Regions from separate parts of the Streptomyces sp. NBC_00878 genome, predicted to be linked through region 2. Evidence: riboswitches for the same ligand, from Rfam matches in the RefSeq annotation. Region 2 holds a riboswitch; the other holds the start of a gene.

Evidence for each region. Region 2 has a riboswitch for cobalamin ahead of OHA11_RS41310 (ABC transporter substrate-binding protein). Riboswitches for the same ligand answer to the same signal wherever they lie in the genome.
Region 1: linked by a shared signal. The riboswitch ahead of metE (5-methyltetrahydropteroyltriglutamate--homocysteine S-methyltransferase) and the one ahead of OHA11_RS41310 (ABC transporter substrate-binding protein) in region 2 are both predicted to bind cobalamin.

The regions. Positions count from the first base shown of each region.
Region 1 is NZ_JAPEOK010000001.1:2,133,986-2,141,662, reverse strand. It holds gene bla (class A beta-lactamase) at 1-288, shown strand, start outside; gene metE (5-methyltetrahydropteroyltriglutamate--homocysteine S-methyltransferase) at 414-2,732, opposite strand; cobalamin riboswitch at 2,892-3,116, opposite strand; gene meaB (methylmalonyl Co-A mutase-associated GTPase MeaB) at 3,247-4,233, opposite strand; gene scpA (methylmalonyl-CoA mutase) at 4,239-6,425, opposite strand; gene OHA11_RS08610 (methylmalonyl-CoA mutase family protein) at 6,425-7,677, opposite strand, start outside.
Region 2 is NZ_JAPEOK010000001.1:9,498,212-9,505,888, forward strand. It holds gene OHA11_RS41290 (LuxR C-terminal-related transcriptional regulator) at 1-78, shown strand, start outside; gene OHA11_RS41295 (helix-turn-helix transcriptional regulator) at 43-822, opposite strand; gene OHA11_RS41300 (CoA-binding protein) at 1,293-1,700, opposite strand; partial or broken gene OHA11_RS41305 (TIGR03767 family metallophosphoesterase) at 1,806-2,492, opposite strand; cobalamin riboswitch at 2,972-3,159, shown strand; gene OHA11_RS41310 (ABC transporter substrate-binding protein) at 3,226-4,269, shown strand; gene OHA11_RS41315 (iron ABC transporter permease) at 4,266-5,279, shown strand; gene OHA11_RS41320 (ABC transporter ATP-binding protein) at 5,287-6,168, shown strand; gene OHA11_RS41325 (hypothetical protein) at 6,320-7,183, shown strand; gene OHA11_RS41330 (histidine phosphatase family protein) at 7,180-7,677, shown strand, end outside.

The DNA.
Region 1 (7,677 bases), 7.4 Mb from region 2:
GGCGGGGCGCTTCCGTCCGAGGACCGCGAACGCCTGACCGGGTGGCTCATCGCCAACACCACCAACACCGAGCGTTTCCGCGCCGGCCTGCCCGGCGACTGGACCCTCGCGGACAAGACCGGGGGCGGCTCGTCGTACGGGGTCGCCAACGACGTGGGTGTCGTATGGCCTCCCGGACGGCCGCCCCTGGTGCTGGCCGTCCTGTCGACCACGCACTCCCCCGAGGGCCCCTCGGACAACCCGCTGGTCGCCAGGGCGGCCGAGCTGGTGGCGACGGAACTCACCTGACGCACCAGGGAGAACGAGCGCCGGATGCCCGATCACGGTGCCGAGGACCGGCCGGGGGCACACAAGTCCTCGGCCGGTCGGATCAGCTGGATTGATCGGATCGGTGAATCAGTCGGCCAGGCGGCTCAGTTGGCGGGCAGCTCCGCGCGGACCGTCTGGGCGGCCGCGACCAGGTTCCCCAGGGACGCCCGGGTCTCGGGCCAGCCGCGGGTCTTCAGGCCGCAGTCGGGGTTGACCCACAGCCGTTCGGCCGGGATGGCCTCAAGTCCCTTGCGCAGCAGGGCGGCTGCCTCGTCCGTGCTCGGGACGCGCGGTGAGTGGATGTCGTAGACGCCGGGCCCGGCCTCGCGCGGGTAGCCGTGCGCGGCCAGTTCGCGGGCGACCTGCATATGGGAGCGGGCGGCCTCCAGGCTGATGACGTCGGCGTCGAGGTCGTCGATGGCCTGGACGATGTCGCCGAACTCGGCGTAGCACATGTGGGTGTGGATCTGGGTGTCCGGCCGGACCCCGGCCGTGGTGAGGCGGAACGCCTCGGTGGCCCACGCCAGATAGCCGGGGTGGTCGGCGGCGCGCAGCGGCAGGGTTTCGCGCAGGGCGGGTTCGTCGACCTGGATGACCGAAGTCCCGGCCGCCTCAAGGTCGTTCACCTCGTCGCGCAGGGCGAGGGCGACCTGCCGGGCGGTGTCCCCGAGCGGCTGGTCGTCGCGGACGAAGGACCAGGCGAGCATGGTGACCGGTCCGGTGAGCATGCCCTTGACCGGGCGGTCGGTGAGCGACTGGGCGTACGTCGTCCAGCGCACCGTCATCGGTTCCGGGCGGGAGATGTCGCCGGCCAGGATCGGCGGGCGGACATAGCGGGTGCCGTAGGACTGGACCCAGCCGTGCTGCGTGGCGAGGTAGCCCGTCAGCTGCTCGGCGAAGTACTGGACCATGTCGTTGCGTTCGGGCTCGCCGTGCACGAGGACGTCGATGCCGGTCTTCTCCTGGAAGGCGATCACCTCCTGGATCTCCGCCTTGATGCGCTCCCCGTATCCGGCCGCGTCGAGCCGGCCGACACGCAAGTCGGCCCGAGCGGTGCGCAGTTCGGCGGTCTGCGGGAAGGAGCCGATGGTGGTGGTCGGCAGCAGGGGCAGCCCGAGGTGGGCGCGCTGGGCCGTGGCCCGCTCGGCGTACGGCTGGGAACGGCGGGCGTCGGCCTGTGTGACCGCGGTGGCGCGGGCCCGTACGGCCGGGTCGCGGGTGATGGGGGAGCCCGCGCGGGAGGCCAAGTCGGCACGGTTGGCGGCGAGTTCGCCGGTGATCGTGCCGGTGCCCTGGGCGAGGCCCTTGGCGAGGGTGACGATCTCGGCGGTCTTCTGGCGGGCGAAGGCGAGCCAGCGCAGGATCTGCGGTTCGATGTCGCGTTCGGTGGTGGCGTCGAGGGGGACATGGAGCAGTGAGCAGGAGGCGGCCACGTCGACCCGGTCGGCCAGCCCGAGCAGTGTGCCGAGCGTGGCGAGGGACGCCGACAGGTCGTTCACCCAGATGTTGCGGCCGTTGACCACGCCCGCGACCAGGCGCTTGCCGGGCAGACCGCCGACCCTGGCCAGGGCGTCCAGGTTGGCCGCGGCGGCCTCGGTGAAGTCGAGCGCCAGACCCTCCACCGGAGCCTTGGCCAGCACGGGCAGTGCGTCGCCGAGCCGGCCGAAGTACGAGGCGACCAGCAGCTTGGGACGGTCGGTGAGGGCGCCGAGGTCGCGGTAGGCGCGCGCGGCCGCGTTGAGTTCGGCGGGTGTGCGGTCCTGGACGAGGGCCGGTTCGTCGAGCTGCGCCCAGTCCGCGCCCGCGGCCCGCAGATCGGCGAGGACCTCGGCGTACACGGGCAGCAGCCGGTCCAGCAGGGTCAGCGGGTCGAAGTCGGCGGGCACGCCGGGCGCGGGCTTGGCGAGCAGGAGGTAGGTGACGGGGCCGACGAGGACCGGGCGGGCGGTGAGGCCCAGGGCGAGGGCCTCACCGAGTTCGCCCACCTGCTTGGCGGAGTCGGCGGTGAAGACGGTGTCCGGCCCCAACTCCGGTACCAGATAGTGGTAGTTGGTGTCGAACCACTTCGTCATCTCCAGCGGCGCCACGTCCTGGGTGCCGCGCGCCATCGCGAAGTAGCCGTCGAGCGCGTCGGCCTCGACCGCGGCGCGGTGGCGCCCGGGGATCGCGCCGACCATGACGCTGGTGTCCAGGACATGGTCGTAGTACGAGAAGTCGCCGGTCGGCACTTCGTGGAGGCCGGCCTCGGCCAGTTGCCGCCAATTGGTGCGGCGCAGTTCGGCGGCGGTGGCCCGGAGGGCGTCGGCGTCGACGCGGCCCTTCCAGTACCCCTCGATCGCCTTCTTCAGTTCCCGGCCCCTGCCCTGACGGGGGTAGCCGTACACGGTGGCCCGTGCCGCCGCGGCTGCGGACTTCGCTGTCACGGAACTCTCCTTCGCGAGATGTCTCCCTGAGATCCCGGGACGGACGTGAACGCGAAGGGGTGACGAACCCGGCAAGGTACCTCGCGCGACAAGCGCGGTCGTCCGCCGGATATGTACGCCGACCCGCCCACGAGGTCACCGGGATGTCCGTACGCGATCGGTCGCGTACGGGCAGATGGCAGGTCTTCGGACTCGTGGGCGCGTCCTCCGTACGGAGGACACCTACTGGCCGTCGCTTCCCAGGCCCCGCTTCTTGGGGCCCAGTGCGTATGACGGCGGTCGTTCCCACTCACCGCTGCGGGGCAGTCCCGGATTCCCACCGGGTTCCCTCTTGCGACGCATCCCGCCTGGCGGACGGGGCGAACCAGCTGCGCTTGCCAGCCTACGGGGTATGGGTCGGATGCGTCGATTTTGGGTGCGGGCCCGGTGGGGGCTGGTCGCGCCCACGATGGGGGAGAAGCCGAGAGTGAGGAAGGAGCCGCATATCGATACAGCCCCGCGCCCCCGAGGTGGGTCAGCTCGGCCCGGTTTCAAAGGCTCTCAGGATCCGCTCGGCCGCCAGGGTTGCGGTCAACTCGCCTTCCCTTACCTGGCGTTCGAGGTCCGGGGCCAGTGCGCGGACCGTCGGATCTGCGTGCAGTCGGCCCAGGAGTTCGTCGCGGACCATCGTCCACGTCCAGTCCACCTGCTGGTCGCGGCGCTTGGCGGCGAGGCGGCCGGTGGATTCGAGGAGCGTGCGGTGCTGTTCCAGGCGCTCCCAGACCGTGTCCAGGCCGGTGCCCTCCCGGGCGCTGCAACTCAGTACCGGCGGGGTCCAGGCCGCGTCGGCCGGATGCATCAGCCGCAGTGCGCCCGCCAACTCCCTTGCCGCGCCCCGGGCGTCACGCTCGTGCGGACCGTCCGCCTTGTTGACGGCGATGACGTCCGCCAGTTCCAGGACGCCCTTCTTGATGCCCTGCAACTGGTCGCCGGTCCGGGCGAGGGTCAGGAGCAGGAAGGAGTCGACCATGTTCGCGACCGCGGTCTCGGACTGGCCGACGCCGACCGTCTCCACGAGGACCACGTCGTAACCGGCCGCCTCCATCACCACGATCGACTCCCGGGTCGCCTTCGCGACCCCGCCGAGCGTCCCGGCGGTGGGGGAGGGGCGGATGAAGGCCGCAGGGTCGACGGCCAGGCGCTCCATGCGCGTCTTGTCGCCCAGGATGGACCCGCCCGTCCGGCTCGACGACGGGTCGACGGCGAGCACCGCGACCCGGTACCCGAGCGAGGTGAGCAGGGTCCCGAACGCGTCGATGAACGTCGACTTGCCCACGCCGGGCACGCCGCTGATGCCGATCCGCCGCGCCTTCCCGCTGTGCGGCAGCAGCTCGGTCAGCAACTCCTGTGCCAGCGCGCGGTGTTGGGGCTTCGTCGACTCGACGAGCGTGATGGCGCGCGCCACCAGCGCTCGCTTTCCGTCGAGAACGCCCTTCACATAGGTGTCGAGTTGGATCGCCACGGGGCTCAGAGGTCGTGTCCGAGGTCGGTGGCCAGGCGCTCGACCAGGTCGTACGCCGCGTCCGGGATCACCGTGCCGGGCGGGAAGACGGCAGCCGCGCCCATCTCACCGAGCGTGGGCACGTCCTGCGGCGGAATCACCCCGCCGACCACGATCATGATGTCCTCGCGGCCCTCCTCGGCGAGCGACTCCCTGAGCGCCGGTACGAGGGTCAGGTGCCCCGCTGCCAGGGAGGACACTCCGACGATGTGCACGTCCGCCTCGACGGCCTGGCGGGCCACCTCGCCCGGCGTCTGGAACAGCGGGCCGACGTCCACGTCGAAGCCGAGGTCGGCGAACGCGGTCGCGATCACCTTCTGGCCGCGGTCGTGCCCGTCCTGGCCCATCTTGGCGACCAGGATGCGCGGCCGGCGCCCCTCGGCCTCCTCGAAGGAGGACACCAGCGTGCGGGTGCGCGCGACGGACGGCGACTCGCCGGCTTCGGTGCGGTACACACCCGAGATCGTACGGATCTGGCTCGCGTGCCGCCCGTACACCTTCTCCAGCGCGTCGGAGATCTCCCCGACGGTGGCCTTCGCGCGGGCCGCGTTCACGGCCAGCTCCAGCAGGTTGCCTTCGCCGCCGGCCGCCCGGGTCAGGGCGTCGAGCGAGTCCTGGCAGGCCCGCTCGTCGCGCTCCGCGCGCAGCCGCCGCAGCTTCTCGATCTGCTGGGTGCGGACGGAGGAGTTGTCGACCTTGAGGACGTCGATCTGCTCGTCGGTCTCGACGCGGTACTTGTTCACGCCGATCACCGGCTGGCGCCCGGAGTCGATGCGCGCCTGGGTGCGGGCCGCGGCCTCCTCGATGCGCAGCTTGGGGATGCCCGCGTCGATGGCCTTGGCCATACCGCCCGCCGCCTCGACCTCCTCGATGTGCTGCCAGGCCCGGCGGGCGAGGTCGTACGTCAGCTTCTCGACGTACGCGCTGCCGCCCCACGGGTCGATCACCCGGGTCGTGCCGGACTCCTGCTGGATCAGCAGCTGGGTGTTGCGGGCGATGCGCGCCGAGAAGTCGGTGGGCAGGGCGAGCGCCTCGTCCAGGGCGTTGGTGTGCAGGGACTGGGTGTGGCCCTGGGTGGCCGCCATCGCCTCCACACACGTACGCGGGACGTTGTTGAAGACGTCCTGCGCGGTCAGCGACCAGCCGGAGGTCTGCGAATGGGTGCGCAGGGAAAGCGACTTGGGATTCTGCGGGTCGAACTGCTTGACCAGCTTGGCCCACAGCAGGCGCGCGGCCCGCAACTTGGCGATCTCCATGAAGAAGTTCATGCCGATAGCCCAGAAGAAGGAGAGCCGGGGCGCGAACGCGTCCACGTCCAGGCCGACTTCGCGCCCGGCCCGGATGTACTCCACCCCGTCGGCGAGCGTGTACGCCAGCTCCAGGTCGGCCGTCGCGCCCGCCTCCTGGATGTGATAGCCGGAGATGGAGATGGAGTTGTAGCGCGGCATCCGCTGCGAGGTGAACGCGAAGATGTCGGAGATGATCCGCATCGACGGCTTCGGCGGATAGATATAGGTGTTGCGGACCATGAACTCTTTGAGGATGTCGTTCTGGATGGTCCCGGCCAACTTCTCGGGCGGTACGCCCTGTTCCTCCGCCGCCACGATGTAGAGCGCGAGAACGGGCAGCACGGCACCGTTCATCGTCATCGACACCGTCATCTTGTCCAGCGGGATGCCGTCGAAGAGCTGCCGCATGTCGTAGATCGAGTCGATCGCCACGCCCGCCATGCCGACGTCACCGGTCACCCGTGGGTGGTCGCTGTCGTAACCGCGGTGGGTGGGGAGGTCGAAGGCGACGGACAGGCCCTTCTGGCCGGCCGCCAGATTGCGGCGGTAGAAGGCGTTGGACTCCTCGGCCGTGGAGAAGCCCGCGTACTGGCGGATCGTCCAGGGCTGGTTGACGTACATCGTCGGGTACGGGCCGCGCAGATACGGGGCGACGCCCGGGTACGTACCCAGGAAGTCCAGGCCCTCCAGGTCCTGCCCGGTGTAGAGCGGTTTGACCGCGATGCCCTCCGGGGTCTCCCAGAGGAGGTCGTCGCCGCCGGTGGCCTTCTTGACGGCGCCGCGCCACTCGTCGGTGCCGCCGTCGGCCTTCGGAACCCCCAGCTCGATCCCGGAGAAGTCGGGGATTCGTCCCGTCGGTTCCATCAGGACACTCCCATGCGGTCGAGGGTGGCGGAGAGCACGGCTACGGCGTCGCAGCCCGTGAAGACGTAGGCGTCGACACCGGAGTACTGCCCGGGACGGCCCGCGAGGAACACGTGCCGGGCGCCCGCCGCCTTGAGGGACGCGGTGACCTCGGCGGCCCGCTCCTCGTACAGCGCGTCGCTGGAGCACAGACAGGCCTCGGTGGCACCGCTGTCCTCGAACGCGCCCTCGGTGACGGGCTCGATGCCGCCCGCCTGGAACAGGTTCGAGGCGAAGGTGAGGCGGGTGGTGTGGGCGGCGGCGGGGCCGAGCGCGGCCAGGAAGATCCGCGGCCGGGTGCCGGTCGCCGCGAGGTGGGCGTCGGAGCGGGCGCGCAGTGCCTCGTACGCCTCGTCGCGCCGCACGCGCGGCAGCCCGCCGGGCGGTGGCACGGGGGCGGGCTCGCGTTCCACGAGCCGTTCGGCGAGGTTGGGGAACTCGCTGACGCCGGTGACGGGTTCGCGTCGCTTGGCGAGCTTCGCGCTGCGCGTCGCCCAGGTGGCGGCGAGGTCCTTGCCGATGCGGCCCGAGCGCAACGCCGCCGCCTGGCCGCCCTGTTGCTCGATCCGCTGGAAGAACTCCCAGCCCGCGTGGGCGAGTTCGTCGGTGAGCCGCTCCACGTACCAAGAGCCGCCCGCCGGGTCGATCACCCGGGACAGATGCGACTCCTCGACCAGGATCGTCGACGTGTTGCGGGCGATCCGGCGGGCGAACGCGTCCGGCAGGCCGAGCGCGTGGTCGAAGGGCAGCACCGTGACCGCCTCGGCGCCGCCGACCCCGGCCGCCAGCGTCGCGATCGTCGCGCGCAGCATGTTCACCCACGGGTCGCGGCGGGACATCATCACCGGCGAGGTCACGGCATGCTGAAGCTGCCCGCCCGGGGCGCCGCACACCTCGGTGACCCGCGCCCACAGCCTGCGCGCCGCCCGCAGCTTGGCGATGGTGAGGAACTGGTCGGCGGTGGCCGCGTACCGGAACTCCAGCTGGGCCACGGCCTGTTCGACCGTCAAGCCCGCCCCGGTCAGCTCCCGCAGATAGGCGACACCGGTCGCCAGCGAGCAGCCCAGCTCCTGGGCCGCCGACCCGCCGGCCTCGTGGTACGGCAAGGCGTCCACGGTCATCGCCCGCAGCCCCGGGTACTCCTCGGCGCACAGCCGCGCGAGAGCGGCGACGGGCGCGAAGTCGAACCCGTCGTCCCCCGTACGGGCCTCAT
Region 2 (7,677 bases):
AAGGTCCGCAATCGCGTGGGTGTCGCCGCCTGGGTCTGGCAATCAGGTCTGCGGGAGCCGTCCCGAGCGGTGAAGTGACGGCACCCGGGCACCTGAGTCCGCCTCGCCGTCCATGAGGCTGCGGCCCAGCGGCGTCAGTGTGTGCAGGACGAGGTTCCGGTTCCGGTGGGTGTCGATCAGTCCTGCCGCCCGCAGTACGGAAGTGTGCTGACTCACCGCCGCGGCCGACACCCCCACCTCGCCCGCGAGTTCCCCGTTCGTGCAGCCGCTGAGCAGTGCCTTCAGCATGGCTGCCCGCGTTCTGCCCACCAGCATGGCCAGTGCGTCCTGGGAGGACCCGGCCATCGGGGTCTCAGGCGGACCGGCGCCGAGCGGGGCGGTGTTGCGCGGGTCGGGCCGTACGGGGAACACCAGCATGGACGCGGCGTCGTCCGAGTGAGGCCGGTCGGCGGTCAGCGGCGTGCCGGGAGCGGTCAGGAAGAGTGAGGGCGACACCAGCAGCCCGCGGCCGCCCAGTTCGATCTCCGCGGGGCCGCCGCCCTCGATCTCCAGCACGGGCGCATGCCAGTGGATACGCGGATGCAGGCTGCGGAGCAGGGCTTCCACGCCGGATGCGCTCATGATCTGGCGGTAGACGTCCGTGACACGGTCGAGGAGGGCGCGGACGGCATTCCAGTACGGCACCACCGCCAGCCTCGCGAATCCGTCGAGCAGAGTCCCCAACTCCCGGGCGGACAGCGTCCCGGCCGGAGCCGACAAGGTGTCCAGGCGCGTGCGGGTGACCTCCGGGGCCGACAAGCGGAGTGCGTCTTGGGCCGTCATCCCCGAGTCCACGAAATGCTGCAAAAGGCGCTGTAATTCGGTGTGGCTGAGCATTCCGCTTAGTGCCGCCCGATGCCATATCCGGAAGTAGCCACCGGTGTTTTTCCGCCAGCCTTCCAAGGCGAAAGCGGATTCGATCTCCGGGCCAACTGGCCCGATCATTCGAACGCGTGCGAGATCTTCTACGGAAAAGAAGATGCGGATCATGGTTCATGTCCCCCTGGTCGTAGGGGGGAATGAATGTCCGGCCCTTCGGCCGCCCCCCTATCGGCATGCCGACATCATGTCCGGCGGACTCGGCGCGCGATATCGACCTTTCGGTGGATACTCGGGGTAGGGAACGGCAGGTACGCGGCAACACGGCTTCCCGCCGACGCGCGGCCCCCGTTTCACCCGTGTGGGAGGACGGCCGGACTCCTGACTGACTGGCCGGCCGGCTGACCGCCGGAAACGACGTCCACCTCGCCGAATCAACGCAGGGACTTGAGTTCGATCGCCGGGCAGCGGTCCATGACCATGTCGAGGCCGGCCGCGCGGGCGCGGTCGTAGGCGGCTTCGTCGATGACGCCCAGCTGGTACCAGACGGCCTTCGCGCCGATGGCGACCGCCTCGTCGGCCACCGGGCCGGCGAGGTCGCTGTTGACGAACACGTCGACGACATCGACCTCGAAGGGGATGTCCTCCAGCGAGGCGTACCCCTTTTCGCCGTGGACCGTCTCGGCCTTCGGGTGGACCGGGACGATGCGCTTGCCGTGGCGCTGGAGGACGTCCGCCACGCCGTACGCGGCGCGCCGCTCGTTCGACGACAGGCCGACGATCGCCCAGGTGTCTCCGAGCTCGGTGAGGATCTTGCGGATCGTTGCCGGGTCGCCGTACACGGTCGGCCTCCTTGGGATGCGTACGTACGAATGCTGCTGCGCCCGACAACAGCGCGCGCGGCGCGGTGATTCCCCGGCCCGGCGACGGGCGAGCACTGGAGAGCACAGCAGCTTGCGGGCGTCGACGGCGAAGTCACCCAGCGCGGGCGACAGACAGCCGCCGGGCAGGTCGTCGTGGTTGCCGACCGTGGAGTACCACGGGATATCGAGTCCCGGGCTGGTCACGGGCCGTATCGCGGCGTCGAGGAAGCCGGGGATACGGGGCAGCCCGCGCCGCTTGTCCAGGTCGCGCAGGGCCGCGTCGTCCGGATGCCAGTAGAGGGGGAGGCCGGAGTTCTGGACACCTTCGTACGCCGTCGGGTCCCCGGTGTTGGGAGTGATCCTGCCTCCGCTCATCAGCGTGAGGAACCACTCAAGTTCGATCGCGGAGTTGTTGTCGATGTTGTCGCCCGTCGTCATCACGAACGAGGGCGCGAGGCCGGTGTACGGGCCCCCGCCGAGCGCGTTCACCTGCTCCACGAGCGCGACCGCCCCCGCCACCGTCAGCGCCTCCTGGGCCCGCCACGCGGCAGGCTTGCGCGACCGCAGGAACTCGGTGCGCAGCGGGTTCTGTACGTCCGTGACGTGCAGGTCGGTGAACTGCACGAAGCACGCGAGCGGTGTGCGCCGGTCCTGGCGACCGGCGGCGGGAGACGCGAGGTCTCCTCGTACGACGACGGGCCAGCCGGGGCCTGGTACGAGCCGTCGGTAGGTGCCGTGCGCGCGACCGCCGAGGCGGGCCGTGGTCTCCAGGGTGGTCGCCGCGAACGGTGCCGCGCGTCGTGTCGGCCGTCGGGTGGCTCGGCCGGCGAGGGGCGGCTGCGGGGCGGCACTCCCTGCGGCGGGCTGCGCGGCGGGCTGCACAGAGGGGTCGGGCGCTGCCGTGGGAAGAGGGCCGCCGTTCCTCCGGCGGCTCCCGCCGCGACGGCGCCGGAGGCGAGCAGAAAGCGACGACGCTTGATCGAGGATGCGGGCGGGGAAGGGGGCGTGGATGTGGTCCCCGCCATTTCGGTCCCGGTCATGGGGCGGCCCTCCGGTGCCTCCGAGAGACTCACTGAGCGGAACTACTCATTCAGGCCGCAGGGGCAGGGGCGTGGCGTCGCCGTGAACACCGCCGGAACAGGAGGAACGGCCGGTAGCGCCTCGTGCCCCGGCCCGCACCACCGGCCCGCGCCACCGCCCGTACGGCAGGTCGTACGACCGGCCGCACCACCGGCCCGCCACACCCGGCGTGATAGCTTGCCGAGGCCAGTCGAACCCATGTACGTGGGTCAGGGAATCCGGTGGAAATCCGGAGCTGACGCGCAGCGGTGAGGGTGACGGGCGGGGCATCGGCCACTGGACCGGCATGACGGTCCGGGAAGGCGCCTCGTCCGGGTGACCCCGAGTCCGAAGACCTGCTGGCGGCCTCCTCGGTCACGCGCCGACGGGGGAACACCGTACGACCGGGCTCCGCGTTCGAGCCCTCGACGCCCGAGGAACTCCCGTGCCCATCGCACGTCTTGCCCGCCCTGCTGCCCTCGCCCTGTCCGGGGCCCTCCTGTTGACCGGCTGCGGTTCGGGAGGCTCGCCGTCGGACACGGATTCCGGGAACTCCGGGGACTCCGGGGACTCCGTCAGCCTCGACAACTGCGGCCACACCGTACGCGTCGAGTCCCCGCCCCGGCGGGCCGTCTCCCTCAACCAGGGCACCACCGAGATCATGCTCTCGCTCGGCCTCGCCGACCGTATGGCCGGCACCGCCACCTGGACCGACCCCGTGATGAAGGGCCTGGAGAAGGCGAACGCGAAGGTGGGGCGGATCGCCGACAACAACCCCTCCTTCGAACGCGTTCTGGACGCCGACCCCGACTTCGTCGCCGCCTCCTTCGTGTCCACGCTCGGCAAGGGAGGCGTGGCCACCCGCGAGCAGTTCGAGAAGCTCGGCGTGCCCGCCTACGTCTCGCCCTCGGACTGCGTCGGCAAGGACAACTCCTCGGGCGGCGACGGCGCACGGAAGACGGCCCTCGGCATCGACGCCGTCTACGGCGAAGTGCGCGACCTGGCCAAGGCGTTCGGCGTCGAGAAGCGGGGCGAGGAGCTCGTCGCCGACCTCAAGCAGCGGATGAAGAAGGCCACTTCGGGGATCGACGCCTCCGACGTCACCCTCCTGTACTGGTTCGCCAACTCCGACTCGCCCTACATGGCGGGCTGTTGTGGCGCGCCGGGCGTCATCACCCGGACCCTCGGCGCGAAGAACGTCTTCGACGACACGCACGAGGAGTGGCCCCAGATCAACTGGGAGACGGTCGCCGACCGCGACCCCGACGTACTCGTCATCGGCGACCTCACCCGCAAGTCGCAGACCGCCGAGTCCGCGAAGAAGAAGATCGAGTTCCTGGAGTCCGACCCGGTCACCAAGAACATGACCGCCGTGAAGAAGAAGCGGTACGTCCTGCTCAGCGGGCAGGCGATGAACCCGACCATCCGCACGGTCGAAGGCGTCGAGCAAGTTGCCTCCGCCCTGCGGGAGTTCGGGCTCACCGGGTGACGCGGCCGCGCCTGGGACTGCTCATCACGGCAGGCGTCGCCCTGCTCCTCGTGTCCGTCGCCGTCGCGATCACCATCGGCCCCGCGGACATCCGGGTCGGCGACGTCTGGTCCGTGGTCGCGTCCCATCTCGGCTGGGGCAGCACGGAGTTGACCCCGATCCGGGAGGGCATCGTCTGGGAGCTGCGCCTGCCGCGTACGCTCCTGGCGGCCGTCTGCGGGGCCGGACTCGCCGTGTGCGGTGCGGTGATGCAGTCCCTGCTGCGCAACCCGCTCGCCGACCCGTTCGTCCTCGGGGTGTCCTCGGGCGCTTCGACCGGCGCCGTGCTCGTGGTCGTCCTCGGCGTCGGCGGGGGCCTGGAACCGGTTTCCGCGGGCGCGTTCCTCGGCGCGGTGCTGTCGTTCGGGCTCGTCCTGCTGCTCAGCCACCTGCTGGGCGGGGCGACGGACCGTGTCGTGCTGAGCGGGGTCGCCGCGATGCAGCTCTTCTCCGCCCTCACCTCCTTCGTCGTGCTGACCGCCGCCGACGCCGAGACCACCCGCGGGGTGCTGTTCTGGCTGCTCGGATCGCTGAGCGGGGTCGGCTGGACCGACGTCTGGGTCTGCCTGACGGTGCTCGCGGTCACGCTGCTGGTCTGCCTCGGATACGCGCGGACGCTCGACGCGTTCGCCTTCGGCCAGGACGCCGCCGCGACACTCGGGGTCTCCGTGGCCCGTACGCGGCTCGTGCTGCTGTGTGCCACCGCGCTGCTGACGGCCGCGCTGGTCAGCTCGGCGGGCGCGATCGGCTTCGTCGGCCTCGTACTGCCGCACGCGGCAAGGGCGTTGGTGGGCTCCGGGCACGCCCGGCTGCTACCGGTCACGGCTCTCGCCGGAGCGGTGTTCCTGGTGTGGGTGGACACGCTGGCCCGTACCGTCCTCGACCCCCAGGAGGTTCCCGTGGGCGTGGTGACCTCGCTGATCGGCGTACCGGTGTTCGTGCTGGTGCTGTACCGGACGCGGAGGACGTGATGACGGGATGACGGCGGAGCACATGGAGACCGAGGACACCAAGAGCAAGTACATCAAGAGCAAGTACATCAAGAGCGAGGACACCAAAGGTACGGAGCACGCGGAAGCCGCACGGGGAGCCGGCCTCCGCGCCCACCGCGTCACGCGCACCGCCGACGGCCGTGTCATCCTCGACGGCGTCAGTATCGCCCCGGCCCCCGGCACGACCGTCGGTCTGCTCGGCCCGAACGGCTCCGGCAAGTCCACCCTCCTGCGCCTGCTCGCGGGCGTCCTCGCCCCGGCCTCGGGCGTGGTCACCCTCGACGGCCGCCCCCTCGCCGGTCTGGGCCGCCGCGACGTCGCCCGCCGTATCGCCGTGGTCGAGCAACAGGCCGACACCCAGGTCGAGTTGAACGTCCGGGACGTAGTACGGCTCGGCCGCACACCGCACCGCCGCGCCTGGACCCCGGCATCCTCGGCGGACGAGGAAGCCGTACGCGACGCGCTGGACCGCACCGGCCTCACCGGCCTCGCCCACCAGTCCTGGCACACGCTCTCCGGCGGCGAACGCCAGCGCGTGCAGATCGCCCGCGCACTCGCCCAGGAACCCCGCGAACTGCTCCTCGACGAACCGACCAACCACCTGGACATCCAGCACCAGCTCGACCTGCTGACCCTCGTCACCTCGCTCCCGGTCACCAGCGTCGTCGCCCTGCACGACCTCAACCTCGCGGCGATGTACTGCGATCAACTGGTCGTCCTGCGCGAGGGACGCGTCGTGGCCTGCGGCAGTCCGGGCGACATCCTCACGGAAGGGCTCATCGCCGAGGTGTACGGCGTCCGGGCCGCCGTCACGCGCGACGGCCCCGACGGCCGACCGCACGTGCGCTTCCTGGGGACGGTGGGCTGATCGGCGTACCGGTGACGCGTTGGGGTGGCAGCCGCGACGCGTGGTGCTCGCATCAGCGATGTGCGGTCGGCGCACCACTGATTCGCGAACACGTGTCCGGAATGACGTCCGCCTCCCTGCGCCGGACCCCGCACGCGCCTACGCTCACTCCGTGCTGCGTATCACCGACTCCCGAACCGGCGAGCCCACCGACGCCACCCCCGCCCGCCGCGGCCTGACCCGCGTCGAGGCCCACGTGCCACGCCCCGACACCACCGGCCTGCGCGTGCTCCTGGTCGCCGACGTCCTCGTACGCGCCCTGGAGATCAGCGGGACTCCCGTCTGGACCGTACTGACCGGCGCGGAGGGGCGCGCGGAGCTCCGGGCCCGCGCCGCGACGCTCGGCATCCGCCCGTTCGAGGACGAACGGGACAGCGGATCCGGCCTGGGCGAGGCCCAGGTGCTGCACGTGCTCGGTCCGGACACGGACACGGACACGGACACGGACACGGAGACGGGGAAATACACGGAGACGGCGGACACCGGGACGACGGGCGACAAGGCTGCGGGCGCCGAGGTGACGAACGCCGAGGTGGCGGGAGACGAGGCCACGGACGCCGAAGCGGCGAACGGTCTGCGTGTCGAGGTCGCCCCGGCCGACGCCGAGAGCGGGGTGGCTGACGACGTCGAGAACGCCTCGGCCCTCCGCTTGGCCCTGCTCGCGTGCCCCCGCCGCGAACCCCTCCGGCTCGACGCGGCCGGCCTCGCGGACGCCGAGGACACCCTGCGGCGCTGGCGGGGCGCCGTCGCCACCTGGGCCACCCGGCCGTCCGGCCCCATCCCCGATCCCGTACGCCAACAGCTGCGCGCCGCCTGGGAGGACGACTTGGACGTGCCCGCCGTACTCGGTGTGCTGCGCAAGGTGGAGACGTCGGGGACCGTCCCGGACGGCGCCCGCTTCGAGACGTACGCCTACGCGGACCGGCTCCTCGGGCTCGAACTCACCCGTGACATCGGCCGCGGGACCCGGTCGTGATCGCGCGCGCCGGAACGGGCCCACTGCGCCGCCTGATCGTCCTGCGGCACGCCAAGTCGGCCTGGCCGGACGGCGTCGCCGACCACGAGCGGCCGCTCGCCCCGCGCGGGCGCCGCGACGCCCCGGCCGCCGGGCGCGCGCTCGCCGACGCCGACTGCCTGCCGGACCTGGCGCTCTGCTCCACCGCCGTACGCACCCGGCAGACCTGGGAGCTGACCGCCGGACAGTGGGGCACGCCGCCTCCCGTACGCCATGATCCGCGGCTGTACGGGGCCGACGTACCGGAGTTGCTCGAAGCGGTGTGCGAAGTGTCCGCGCAGACCAAGACGTTGCTGCTGATCGGGCACAACCCCGGTCTGGAGGACCTGGTGCTCACGCTGGCCGGCGACAGCCTCGACGACACGCTGGAAGGCGTACGGACGAAGTTCCCCACGTCGGCGATCGCGATCCTCTCCTGGCACGGTGAGGAGTGGGGCTCCCTCGGCCCCGGCACG